Linked DNA regions of Rhodohalobacter sp. SW132. The protein of the gene in region 1 interacts with the protein of each later gene in a pairwise test. Links are inferred from orthologs where the notes say so. Each region holds a gene or a part of one and is shown in the gene's direction. Other genes may lie near its edges. The genes, in order: mtgA and DYD21_RS18825.

What was found.
Region 2: the proteins of mtgA (region 1) and DYD21_RS18825 interact in binary tests that used the Escherichia coli proteins (3 or more experiments, as listed by UniProt). The link is inferred for Rhodohalobacter sp. SW132 from one-to-one orthologs.

The regions. Positions count from the first base shown.
Region 1 is NZ_QUOK01000001.1:894,513-903,485, forward strand. Bases 2,432-5,286 are described here. They hold mtgA (monofunctional biosynthetic peptidoglycan transglycosylase), read left to right. Parts: upstream 2,432-3,309; coding sequence 3,310-4,263; downstream 4,264-5,286. Other genes in these bases: DYD21_RS03805 (S9 family peptidase), read left to right, coding at 2,432-3,010; DYD21_RS03815 (metallophosphoesterase), read right to left, coding at 4,324-5,286. In the rest of the region: DYD21_RS03800 (alkaline phosphatase), read right to left, coding at 1-704; more of DYD21_RS03805, read left to right, coding at 953-2,431; more of DYD21_RS03815, read right to left, coding at 5,287-5,658; DYD21_RS03820 (hypothetical protein), read right to left, coding at 5,699-6,562; DYD21_RS03825 (endonuclease/exonuclease/phosphatase family protein), read right to left, coding at 7,591-8,448; DYD21_RS21440 (RagB/SusD family nutrient uptake outer membrane protein), read right to left, coding at 8,457-8,546; DYD21_RS03835 (GntP family permease), read right to left, coding at 8,555-8,973. UniProt on the Escherichia coli protein: Peptidoglycan polymerase that catalyzes glycan chain elongation from lipid-linked precursors. May play a role in peptidoglycan assembly during cell division in collaboration with other cell division proteins.
Region 2 is NZ_QUOK01000013.1:42,505-46,282, forward strand. The notes cover bases 38-2,959. They hold DYD21_RS18825 (penicillin-binding transpeptidase domain-containing protein), read left to right. Parts: upstream 38-396; coding sequence 397-2,523; downstream 2,524-2,959. Other genes in these bases: DYD21_RS18820 (hypothetical protein), read left to right, coding at 38-368; DYD21_RS18830 (UDP-N-acetylmuramoyl-L-alanyl-D-glutamate--2,6-diaminopimelate ligase), read left to right, coding at 2,523-2,959. Also shown: more of DYD21_RS18820, read left to right, coding at 1-37; more of DYD21_RS18830, read left to right, coding at 2,960-3,778. UniProt on the Escherichia coli protein: Essential cell division protein that catalyzes cross-linking of the peptidoglycan cell wall at the division septum. Required for localization of FtsN.

The DNA.
Region 1 (8,973 bases):
ATTCCCAGCAGCTTACTGTTTCTTGTGGCCCGGTTCAGTTCCGGTTTTGTTTTCACAACCGTGTATCCGTTGCTTTCAAACGCGGAGTAAAGATCTTCGCCGTCGGAACGCCGGTCTGCCCGGAAGTGCCGGTCACCTCCGCCCATCAGTACATCGTAATCCCGCTCGGAGTACTGTTTTGCAATTTCATCTTCCATTCCCCGCTGAGGCATGTTTATCCCAAACCCGGATGGTGTGGCGTGGGTGATACGTGTTGTAGTTACAAGGCCTGTCCCCTTCCCGGCATCACGAAATATTTCGCAAATTGTTTTGTATTGCTCATCATTCGGCCCCCAGTTTACCGCTCCGTTGTTAATTCTGTGTCCTGATCCCCATGATGACGCTGCCGATGCAGACCCTGTGACGGTTGAATTCAGCGATGCCATATCCATCAACCCGCGGTGGTACTCCCGGTCCGATTCATACAACTTCACCCAGTTTGTCTTTTCGCCATACTGATCCTGTTTCACGAGGTCAGCAATTGCAAGAGTTCCCGCACTCATCCCATCAACCACCAGAAAAATTACATTTTTGGCATCACCATATTGGCTTTTGATTTTTTTATCGGCTGCAGAAGCGCGCCCGGCCATTCCTCCACCAAGTGCGAGGGTTGAGAGGGCTCCGGTTTTCAGGAAATCGCGTCGGGAGAAGTTGTTTTTACTCATAATTTCGGGAGGTTATATCACAGTTTATGCTTTTTGACAGGCCAAGATACAAACTATATGTTGAGAATTGTATCCTGCAGGCGCCCATTTAAGTTTCATTACAAAAATAAGCGCCAAAAGAGTATTTTCAAGACTGAAAAGAATGAACTCTTCTTCAAAAACGCTAATTATCTTTATGTTACCGGTCTGATTATCAAGACGTGAACCAATCAGATCGCCTTAAACCCATATTAATCAAACCTTTCTTTATGATGGATAAAAGAATGCGACCTTTTCTAAAGACGGCCTTTTCGGCAATTCTGCTGTTAATGATTGCCATTCCAATGGTTTTTGCACAAGGCGTAACACCCGAACACGTTGCAAAAACTCAAAATGTGACCAGCTCTCTGATTTCTGATGATGGAAATTATGTTGCCTATACCGTAAGTATTCCGGCTGATCCATACGAGGAGAATGCCGGCAACCGCACCGAGCTGCACGTTTTGAATGTGGAATCCGGTGATTCGAAACCCTACTACTCTGTCTCCGGCATTGGCAGCCTGCAGTTCCGCCCCGGCAGCAATAGCGTGACGTTTCTGACCAGCCGATCCGGAGATGCCACTCGCTCCCTCTATGAGCTTCCGCTGGACGGTGGCGAAGCGACTAAAATATTCGAATTTGAGCGGAATATATCAGACTACAAATGGCATAATGATGGAAACCATATTGTTTTCTCATCATTCTATAGCCCGGAAGAAACCGAATCTCCGCTGCCTTACCAGGCCGATGTGTATGAAGAGAATCAAACCCAGCGCCCGGCATATATCACCAATGTATCGCGCGAAGGGCACGAGCCGCATAAAATTGATGTAGAAGGAACCGTTTACTCCATGGAATGGAGCCCGGACGGTAGTAAAATTGCCCTTTCGGCAGCCCCGACTCCCGGCGTGGATGATTCGTTCATGGCTCAGAGCATCTACATTGTAGACTACAGAAGCCGTGAAGTTGCCGCAGAAGTGAATAACGAAGGGAAACTGGGACAGATAGAATGGAGCCCCAATGGTCAGCGAATTGCCATCCGTGCCGCTGCCAATATTAACGACCCTATTGACGGCCGCATCCTCATTGTTTCTGCCGATGGCGGAACTCCCGGAATTATTGATGAAGATTTTGAAGGTAAATATGAACAGATCAAATGGACATCAAACAACGAAATTCACTTCCTGGCAAGTGAAAGCACATCGTCCGTTATCGGTTCGATCCGGCCCAACGGTTCGAATAAGCAGACGATCTTTCGTTCTGATGAACATGCCATCAACTCTTTTTCCCGTTCCGGCAACGGAGTGATCTCTTTTGTAGCGAGTAGCCCTCAGCATCCCGCTGAACTATTCGTGAGAGGATCCGGCCGCAATGCGCAGCCTGAAAAAATGACCAACCACAATGAATGGCTTGAAGGTGTGGAATTGGGTCGTCAGGAAGTGATCACCTACACCGCACGTGATGGCGAGTTTGATATCGATGGCATTATGATCTACCCGGTAGGATACAATGATGGAGATCAAATTCCGGTGATAACGATGGTTCATGGCGGACCCGAAGCGCATTACAGCAACGGATGGCTCACCGGATATCAAATTCCGGGGCAGATGGCCGCCGCCAAGGGATACGGAGTTTTCTACCCGAATTATCGAGGAAGCACAGGCCGGGGCATTGAATTCGCCTTTAGCAGTCAGGCCGATCTTGCCGGAAAAGAGTTCGACGATATTGTTGATGGTGTAGATTACCTGATTGATCAGGGGATTGCAGATGCAGACCGTATCGGTGTAACCGGCGGATCCTACGGCGGATACGCCTCTGCATGGATGAGCACTTACTACTCCGATCGCTTCGCTGCATCGGTAATGTTTGTGGGCATCAGCAACAATTTGAGTAAATGGGGAACCAGTGACATACCGGAAGAGCTCTACCTGGTACACTCCCGTGAACGAATGTGGGAATCGGACGAAAAATGGATGGATTACCTGAAACGAAGCCCGATTTACTGGGTGGATCGTGCCGAAACTCCAATCCTGATCATGCACGGTGCGGAAGATACGCGTGTTCACCCGGCGCAGTCTCTTGAGCTTTATCGCCACATTAAAGTACGGAAGCCCGACGTACCGCTTCGTCTTGTCTGGTATCCCGGTGAAGGGCACGGAAATACCAGGGCCGCCTCCCGGTTTGATTACACCCACCGGATGCTGCAGTGGTTTGATACCTACCTGATGACCGGGGATTCATCCGCGGAAATTCCCCACTGGGATGCCCCGGTTCCGGAACGCGAATAGGGTTTACTTCTTTTTTGCTTTTGATTTAAAAACCCGGCCTTTGAGCCGGGTTTTTTTATAGCTGTTTTCAATAATAAACTCAGGAAAAAATCTCAAACAACCCGCGGATGCGCGTGAAAAACTGTAGGTGTCTATCCAAAAAGGACGTCATCCCGCGCTTGATGCGGGATCTCCCATTTTTGACACAGTTAGGAGATACCGGATCGGGGTCCGTCATAACGATTCAATAACACCTACCCACTGACATAAAACCCGTAATATAATTTGAAACAGATCGATCGTTGGGGAGTTATAGAAGTATGGAACCTGAAAACAATGTACAACCTCAACAAAAACCGTTTTATAAACGGCCGCGCGTTTACCTGGTCTCAGCGCTATCTGTTGCAGCAGGAATAATTCTGCTGATCATCCTCACCGTATTTGCACTTCGTTGGGTCAATCCATCTGTTACAAGCTTTACGTACCAGGAAAACTGGGATGAACTGGAGACAGAGCGATACAGCTTAACCGACTACTGGGTTCCTGCAGATGACATACCCGAACATATGAAATGGGCGGTGATCGCTTCGGAGGATCAGCTTTTTTATGAACACTGGGGATTTGACCTTGAATCGATCCAGGAAGCGTGGGATGAGCGTCAGCAGGGCGAACGTGTTCGGGGGGCAAGCACGATCTCTCAGCAGGTTGCAAAAAATCTGTTTCTATCACCGGCACAATCGTTTTTTCGAAAAGGAATTGAGGCTGGTTTCACCGTATTGATTGAGTTATTCTGGCCTAAAGAGCGCATCATGGAGGTGTATCTGAATATCGCGGAGTTCGGCCCCGGTGTATTCGGCATCGGAAAAGCCGCTGAAGTGTTTTATGATCTTCCTGCCGCATCACTCGACCCTGAAATGTCAACCCGTCTTGCTGCCGTACTGCCCAGCCCGAAGCGGATGCGAGTCAATCCGCCCTCCCCTTACGCAGAAGAACGCAGCGGCTGGATTCTTCGCCAGATGACCCAATTGAGCGGCATCGCCTACTATCAGCCACCCGCACCGGAACCGGACGAGCTGGGCACTTTGCATGAACCGATTTCCGATTCACTTTCAACACCTGAGAGCAATTGGAATGAAGAAGAGTTCCACATCAGCAGGCTCGACAGCCTCATTTTCGCATTGGAAGAGCCGGAACCATTTGCGGATGTGGATTCACTGCAACCACCAGCATCCGCAGCTTCTGATACATTACAGATTGAACAGCAGGAGTATTAAATCAGGTTATGAAGAAGCAATTGAAACCGGAATCAGTCGGTTTAACCGTATGAACTTCTTTTACCGGCTGCTGACTGCCTGCAAAATTGATTCATAATAACTCGTTCGCTCCTCACGATCTGCCGGAATCATGAATTCATCCAGCACATCGCCATTCATGCCAAATGCGGTAATTCCTATGTGATCTTCATTAAACTCAACAAAATGAACATTATATGCTGATTTTGTCATTCCGGGTGATTGCAGGTACCAGCGATCTGACACCACTTCCCGGGTTGAAACGCCTAAACCACCATCACCGATGTAAACGATACCGTTGGGATCTGCTTTTTCATTTAAAATCGGAACTGTTCTTTTGAGGGCGTGATCATGTCCTACAGCCACAAAATCTACACCGTGCTCTTCAAGCAAAGGCCCCCATGCTCTTCTTCGTCTTTCCGATCCGTCATAAGCTCTTACACTTGGATATAACGGTTTGTGAAACATTACCGCGACATTCCGGTTGTTTGGTCTTACCTCTTTCAGAGTTTGCTCCAGCCAGTCCTTCTGATCACCCGAAATACTAATTTCCGTATTCAGCACAATCATAACCGTTTCAGAATTTATCTGAGTCGCGTAATAAAAATCGTTTTCCCGATTGGGCCAGTAAAATTTCTCCTCAAATCCTACATCCAAATCGTGATTACCTCTCGACGGAATGATGGGCAGCAGCCGGTTATCTGATGCGGTGGTCGTTTCATAGTGATCTTTCAGCCACCAGTAAAGTTCCGACCAATAGGCCCGGTTGGTGTAATCGGCTGTATGGGCCAGTGCAAGTATATGCGGATGCTCTTCAAACAGCTGTTTCATGCGTTCATTCATCTTTCGGCGATTATTATCCTCCTCTATCCGGGAATGACCTACTCTTGAATCTCCACCCATCAGAAGTGCCACCGATCGGTCATCATCCGGCGCGGTGATAAAGTAGTATTCGTCAGATTTTGATTCGTCTGTTTCCACCATCACGTAATATGAAGTGTTCGGTTCAAGATTACTCATGTAGGCGTGATGGTACCAGGAATCCATTCCTTCTTCCTCCGGCCTCAGGCTATATTTTCCGGAGTGAATATCCTCACTGCTGAAACGATAGGCCGATGCCTCTCCCCCTCTCGGCTCTGTATCAAAATAGAGAATATGGTTATCTCCTTCCGCGGTTGTAGTCCATGATACCTGTGCTTCCGTTGCCGGATTCTGCTCAAACAGCACCCTGATATGAATCGGTTCAGAAGATGGTTCAAGCTGTATAACATGTTCCGGGATCTCCTCAGACGAACCCTTTGCCAGCAGCACGATTACAGTGATTGTCAGCAGTGCCATTGCGGTGAGTAAAACTATTCGAATATAATTTCTTTGCATACTGTTTTTGTGATATTGATTAGGTTTATAGTTGCCCGTATCAGGTAGAGAGTTGATGTTTTTTGCCCCGGCTTACAAGGGATTGAATTGGAACAGCCTGAACGATCCACGCTGGTTGATACATAATGGCCCACAAGGCAAACGGAGCCAGAATATGGGATGCACGCAGCAGCACTTCGATGTAGGCTGTACTTCCAATTGCTGTAATCCTGGAAAAGGCCGTTAGTGCACCCCAGAACAGCGCCCAAAAAAGCACCCCTTGCAATGGCTTGAATAAAAGGCCCAGAACCACTATTAAATCGAGGATTCCAATCCCTTTCATTATTTGAACAGCCATACTTTCCGTTATTCGCACACCTGCAAGATTGTTTGCGGAACCGATAATCAGATCGGCAAAAACCGGGTGCCCAAGCCAGGCTTCCAAACCGTGTATGAAGAACAGTACAGCCAGCGAAATACGCAAAAGCCACTCAACGGATAAAAGCCTCGCCTTTTCTGATAGTATTTTTCGGAAAGGAACGGTACACAAAACAACAAGTACGACCGGCGTCATATACCTCATGACATGTGCATATAGAGTAAATTCGCTGTATCGATACGCGGCTTGATAGTAACCTGCCCATGCCTCAAACAAAATGTAGGCTGCAATTGGCAAGAGTGTGTACATCCTTGTATGAAACAGATTCACCAGGCACAAAAAAAGAAAAGCCGAAACTGTGATTCGCTCGTAAAATAGCGCATCGCCATGCGGCATTCCCATAACCATGAAAAGGTAGTTGCCAAATTGCGTTTGCCGCATTTCAAAAACAGTGGCAAACAGCCCAGCTGCATGGATCAAAATAGCGATTGAAAGTATCCATCGGATAACTTCAATCAGCTTTATGTGATAATTTTTGTTATGCATATTCAATTACTGTTATTCACGTAAATGATGCCGATTTCAGATTAACAGAGTATTACTCAATCGTAATTTTATCTGCATGATAGTTCGGCTTCACAGCTGTTGAATGTAGATGGGCTGGGTGTAGATTTTTATCGTCTCTCCGATAATTTCAACACGTATAAACCTGAGTTCGATTTTTAAATTATTTAAAAAAAAGCCCCCCTTAGAAAAGGGCTCCTCTTTTATCCCGCGCCAACTGGCGTTTTTTCAGTCCCGATTATCAGGGCGAGATTGAGGGGGATTTTCATCAGAATTTGGAAAATAACGATGCCCCCTGTATCTCCCCTTGTTAGTAATGTCAATAACATTAGCCAATTATGGATTATTCTCCTGATACTTTTGAACGGTCAAAAGTATCCAAAACCCGCCGGGCTGGTGATTCCTTCAGTCGGGATTTGCGGTACGTTTTGCGATGTAAAAACAAAGGTCCACATCACTTAGTGACAGTAATCTTAGATTTGGCCGGTAGTTTTTACAAGCATCGCATGCACTCCCCGCAAACCAAGCACCTCCTTCAGTAATCAAAGGCCGGAAGAACTACAAAATCGACATAAGATCTATTGTGCAAGAGTTTATTAGATTTCGTTTGCAAGCTAGTTATCATAGTTAGTGGTATTGCCCTTTTTAGGCGCCTTAATACCGAATAAATAAAATTATTTATAAATCGAAATCAGTTATAAAGGTTGCGTATGAGGGGGGGGTATATATTGTGGGTTCAATTTCGGGTGAGTGGTAGCTGTATCAACACGCCTCCGGCTTGATCCCGGAAAAACAGCGATCATTATATACGATGATGATGATGCGTCTCCCGAATCTGAAATATCTGTATGGCTCGCCGATGTTTCCGCTTGGGAACGGGGAATTTAAGCAAACTGCAAATGCAGAGGTGATTTTTGAGATTCAGGTTTTTTTGTCGATTTGAACCTGTTCAAGAATCTAAATATTTCACGCAAAAAATCGTGGTTTAAAAAAAGATCTCAGCAGTGATCTTATTCTAAAATTATATCGGAAATTACCGGTAGGTGATCGGATGGAAAACGTCCATCATAGCGATCATCAAGAATTCTGTGATTGAGAACACGAACGCCATCAGATACAAAAATATAATCGATTCGTGATTCCGGCTCACGCAGTTCCTCCCAGTCGTTAAAGGTAGCTGTTGGACCTTCGTGGCCCGTTTCCGAAGCGTATCGAGCATCATGAAGATTGTCGGCTTCACTTAATACGTTGTATGCATCATTCCGTTCGTTGATATTTAGATCCCCGGTTAAAATGACGGGGATGTCAGGATTGAGTGAAGCAATCTTATCGATTATAATTCTGGAACTTTCATAACGAGCCTGCTGACCCTGATGGTCAAAATGGGTGTTCAGCACATAAACGTCCTGCCCTGTCTGTTTATCTGTGAAACGCGCCCACGTTACGATTCGGGTAATCGCAGCATCCCAGGACTTGCTTCCCGGATACTCTGGATTCTCCGACAGCCAGAATGTATTGGTTGCAACAAGGTCAAATCGATCTGCTCGATAGAAGATGGGCGAAAATTCACCCTGATCTTTGCCGTCATCCCGACCTACGCCCACCCAGTTATAGCCAGGCAGACGGTCCTGCAACTCTTCGATTTGGTGCAAGAGAGCTTCCTGCAATCCAACGATGTCGGTGCTATATTTATCAGGCCCCATCATTTCGGCTACATGATCTTTGCGGTGCGGCCAGGCATTGATGCCGTCATTTGGATTGTCGAACCGGATATTATAAGACATAACCGTAATTGGGTTATCCTCATTGAATTCCGGAGAGACACTATCAGCCTGGGTTGAATTGCCCAGGCTAAACGTTAAAAACATGAATACAATCAGCATTTTTGCCACCCTGAATTTTGTGAAAGATTAGGATTTCTGAGTATATGAACCTGTGGCACCGGGTAAAGATAATTTTTTTGGATTTAAGCTTCTACACCAACACCCAGACCATAATTTGTATGGTTATCAAACCGGTAATACCCATGATCAGTGTAGCGATGGTGTGAGTTTTAAGGGCGGTTGAGGTCTCCATGTCAGAAAATTTGGCTACTACCCAGAAGTAGCTGTCGTTCAGGTGAGATACGGTTAGCGAGCCGGCTCCGATTGCCAGTACCGCAAGTGCTGTGCCCATGGATGAATCGAGGCCGAGCGGTTCAATCAGCGGAGCGCAAATAGCCGCCGCCGTGATGATGGCAACTGTGGATGATCCCTGCGCCGTTTTCAAAAATGCGGCGATCAAAAATGGAACCAGCACACCCAACCCGCCGATAGCCGCAAATTGCGATGCAAATTCTCCGAGATCGGTCTCCCGAAGTACCTGTCCGAATGCCCCGCCGGCGCCGGTAATCA
Region 2 (3,778 bases), on another replicon or contig:
AACGTTCGTCAATTTTTGACACTGCGGGATCAAACGGGAACGGATCCGCCAGCTACGGAAAACGGAAAAAAGACACCGCAGATAAAAAGAGGGCCATTCCCTCCATTACTCCGTGGAAAGTGATTGTTGCTTCCGTATTGATCGCGGCTTCCGGGTTGATCTACATCAACCATGTATTTAGCACACAGCAGACATTGATGGAAGTTCAGCAGCTTGAAAATGAATTTAACCGTGCCCAGCGCGCATATGAAGAGCAGCGTTTGATTTATGACCGCATGGTGGGGCCAAAACAAATTTACCAGCAGGCCCGGACACAAGGATTTATTAATGCCGGACCGGCAGACCAAATTATTATACCTGAACCATAATCTGTATATGAACCACCGCACATCCATAATGAGCCGAATGTTTATTCTGATGGGGCTGATTTTTCTGCTCCCGTTCGCCATTCTTGTGCAAATTTTTCGCGTGAATGTTATGGAGGGGGATGGCCTGAGAGAACTTTGGAATTCACAGGCGATCGACTACATTGCCATTCCGGCCCAGAGAGGAAATATTTACGATGCAAACGGCTCCCTCCTGGCGACCAATTCTGCCGTCTATAAAATTGCGGTTGATCCCTTCGCTCCCGGCGTTACTCGTGATAATCTCGATATGGTTGGATCAGTTCTGAGCCGTCACACTGGCAGACAAGCTTCTTATTACCGAAATAAAATCCGTAATGCGCCCTCCAACTCCCGCTACATAGTACTGGAGAGAAGTATTTCCGTTCAGGCGTATGAAGATATCCGCGAACTGGGATATCGCGGCGTGATTCTTGAAGAAGAGTATCGCCGAAATTACAATTTTGAGACCCTTTCTGCCCATACCCTCGGATATGTAAACCATAACCTGGATGGAATGGCCGGTTTAGAGGCAAAATACAATCAAACTTTGAAAGGTGAAGACGGACTTCAGCAGGTGCGCCGAGATCGGTCCAACCGGATTTTCGCCTACGTTGGTGCCCCGAGACAACAGCCCCGTCAGGGATCTTCGCTGCATACCACAATAGATTCCTACATTCAGGCAATTGTGGAAGAAGAGCTCGAAAACGGAATTCAAACCACTCGCGCAAAGCAAGGCACAGCAATTGTAATGGATCCTAAAACGGGCGCTGTGAAAGCGATGGCAAATTACCCGACCTTCGATCCCAATACACCCGCAGCCAGTGATACCGAAAATCGTCGGAATTATGCTGTTTCTGATATGTTTGAGCCAGGTTCAACCTTTAAACTGGTTACAGCAATTGCGGCAGTTGAACAGGGTGTGGTAGATTTTGATGAAATTTTTGAAACACCGGAAAACGGACGGATTCAGATTCACGGTCAATGGATGCGGGATCACGATCCTCTTGGTGATTTAACGTTCAAACAGGCGATCGCAAAATCATCAAACATTGCCACTTCCGAGCTGGCGATGCGTATTCAGCCCGAGCGTTATTACCAGTATGCACGGAATCTTGGTTTTGGCACCCCAACAAATATAGATCTCCACAACGAAGTTGGAGGACGACTTCAAAAACCGTTTGAATGGAGCGGTGTTACGCTCCCCTGGATGTCAATTGGGTATGAAGTGCAGGCCACACCGCTGCAAATTGTCCAGGCTTATGCCGCATTTGCGAATGGAGGAAAGATGATGAAGCCGTTTGTGGTCAGCCACCTTACGGATGAATTTGGAAATGTAAAAGAGCGAACCCGCCCTTCCCTCGTGCGGCGCATCGCTAAAGAAGAGACCATTCAAAAATTAATGCCGGTATTTGAAGAGGTTGTTACCGATTCAGGAACCGCAAACTGGGCGTCCGTTGAAGGGCTTCGCATTGCCGGTAAAACAGGTACGGCACAGAAGTATATTGGCGGCCGGTATACAACAAGTTACCGCGCATCCTTTGCAGGTTTTTTCCCGGTGGAAGATCCATCCTATGTAATTCTTGTACTGCTGGATGAACCGCGCACCAGTTTTTATGGCGGTTTTACAGCCGGATCGGTATTCCGTGAAATCACAAAGCGAATCGCTGGCCTGGATGACTCCATCAACCGAAGTATATCACCCGGCGACCAGCTTGCAGAGGAGAACCGTATTTTTATTCCGCAGCTTGTCGGTCATACCGAAGCGGGGGCAGAATCCATTTTAAAAGGTACGGGAATCCGATACAGAACATCCGGCAGCGGTCCTTTCGTAGTGGATCAGCAGCCATCAGCCGCTGAAGCAATAGCTGACAATGTGGTTGTAAAATTGACTCTTGGTGATATCCAGGATGGTGAATCACCGGATGGCTTTGTGAAAATTCCCGATTTACGGGAAATGAATATGAGAAAAGCCGCCTCCGTCATACGAGGGCTTGGACTCGAAATTGAGATGATCGGCTCCGGAACCATCTATAACCAATTTCCTTTGGCAGGCGAGCTGATGCGCGAAGGACGAACCGTCACCGTTCGCGGGAGAGCACGGTCTATGCAAAATGTAACCCTAACAGCAGCCCAGTAATGACTTTTAAAGAGCTTATCATCTTTTGTGATCCATCTACCGTGCTGGGCAGCGCCCCGGATGAAATTGGAATGCTCTGCCAGGATTCAAGGAAAGTCTCGCCCGGCGATATATTTATCGCCATTAAAGGATTGACGTCCGACGGACACAAGTTTATTGACGCCGCAGTAGAAAACGGGGCCTCGGTTGTAATCAGTGAAAAACCCTTAAAAAATATTGGGAACACTGCCGTTATTGTGGTGGATGACACCCGTGCCCTGGTTAGCCCTCTTGCTCAGAAACTGATGGGTAACCCGGCCGAAAAACTGACGATCACCGGTGTTACCGGCACAAACGGCAAAACCACCGTTGCCACCCTGATCTGGCAGGCGCTCACAGAGCTGGGTCAGCCTGCCTCTTTGCTTGGCACTGTAGAAAAAAGATTTAATAAGAGAAAAGGTGAAAGCGCACTTACAACTGCCGATCCGATCGAAATCGCCCGCGATATGAAACGGATGGTAGATATCGGCAGTAAATTTCTTGTGATGGAAGTCTCCTCACATGCACTGGAACAGCAGCGAACAAGCGGAATTCCATTTTACGTCTCCATCTTTACCAATCTGAGCCATGACCATCTTGATTACCACGGCTCCATGGAAAAGTACGCCGCTGCGAAGAAAAAACTATTTGACCAGATGAACCCCGATGGCTGGGCGATTGCAAATGTTGATGATCCCCGGGGCGAATGGATTACAAGTGATACCGCAGCCCGTGTGCTTGGCATATCCTTCGAAAAACATTCTACTGTTCATGCCAATATTGTCCGGGCTGATACCAAAGGAACGCAAATTGATATTGAAGATCTCCAGCTCAGAACCCCGCTGATCGGCATTTTTAACGCATACAATGCTGTTCAGGCACTGCTGGCCTGCACTGCACTCGGATTTGATGGAAATCACATCGCGGACGTACTGTCTCATTGCCCCGGTGCTGCCGGACGTATGGAACGCGTAAACCGCACGAAAAAACTGGAACAAGAACCCGTTGTGATTGTGGATTACGCCCACACGCCCGACGCACTGAAAAATGTGAGCCGTACGCTGTCTGAACTGAAAAAAACCAATCAAAACCTGGTTATCGTATTCGGCTGCGGCGGGGACAGAGACAAAGCCAAGCGCCCGGAGATGGCGAAGATTGCAGAAACATACGGTGACCGAATCGTGGTAACCTCAGATAACCCGCGTACTGAAAAGCCTGAGGCGATCATTAAAGATAT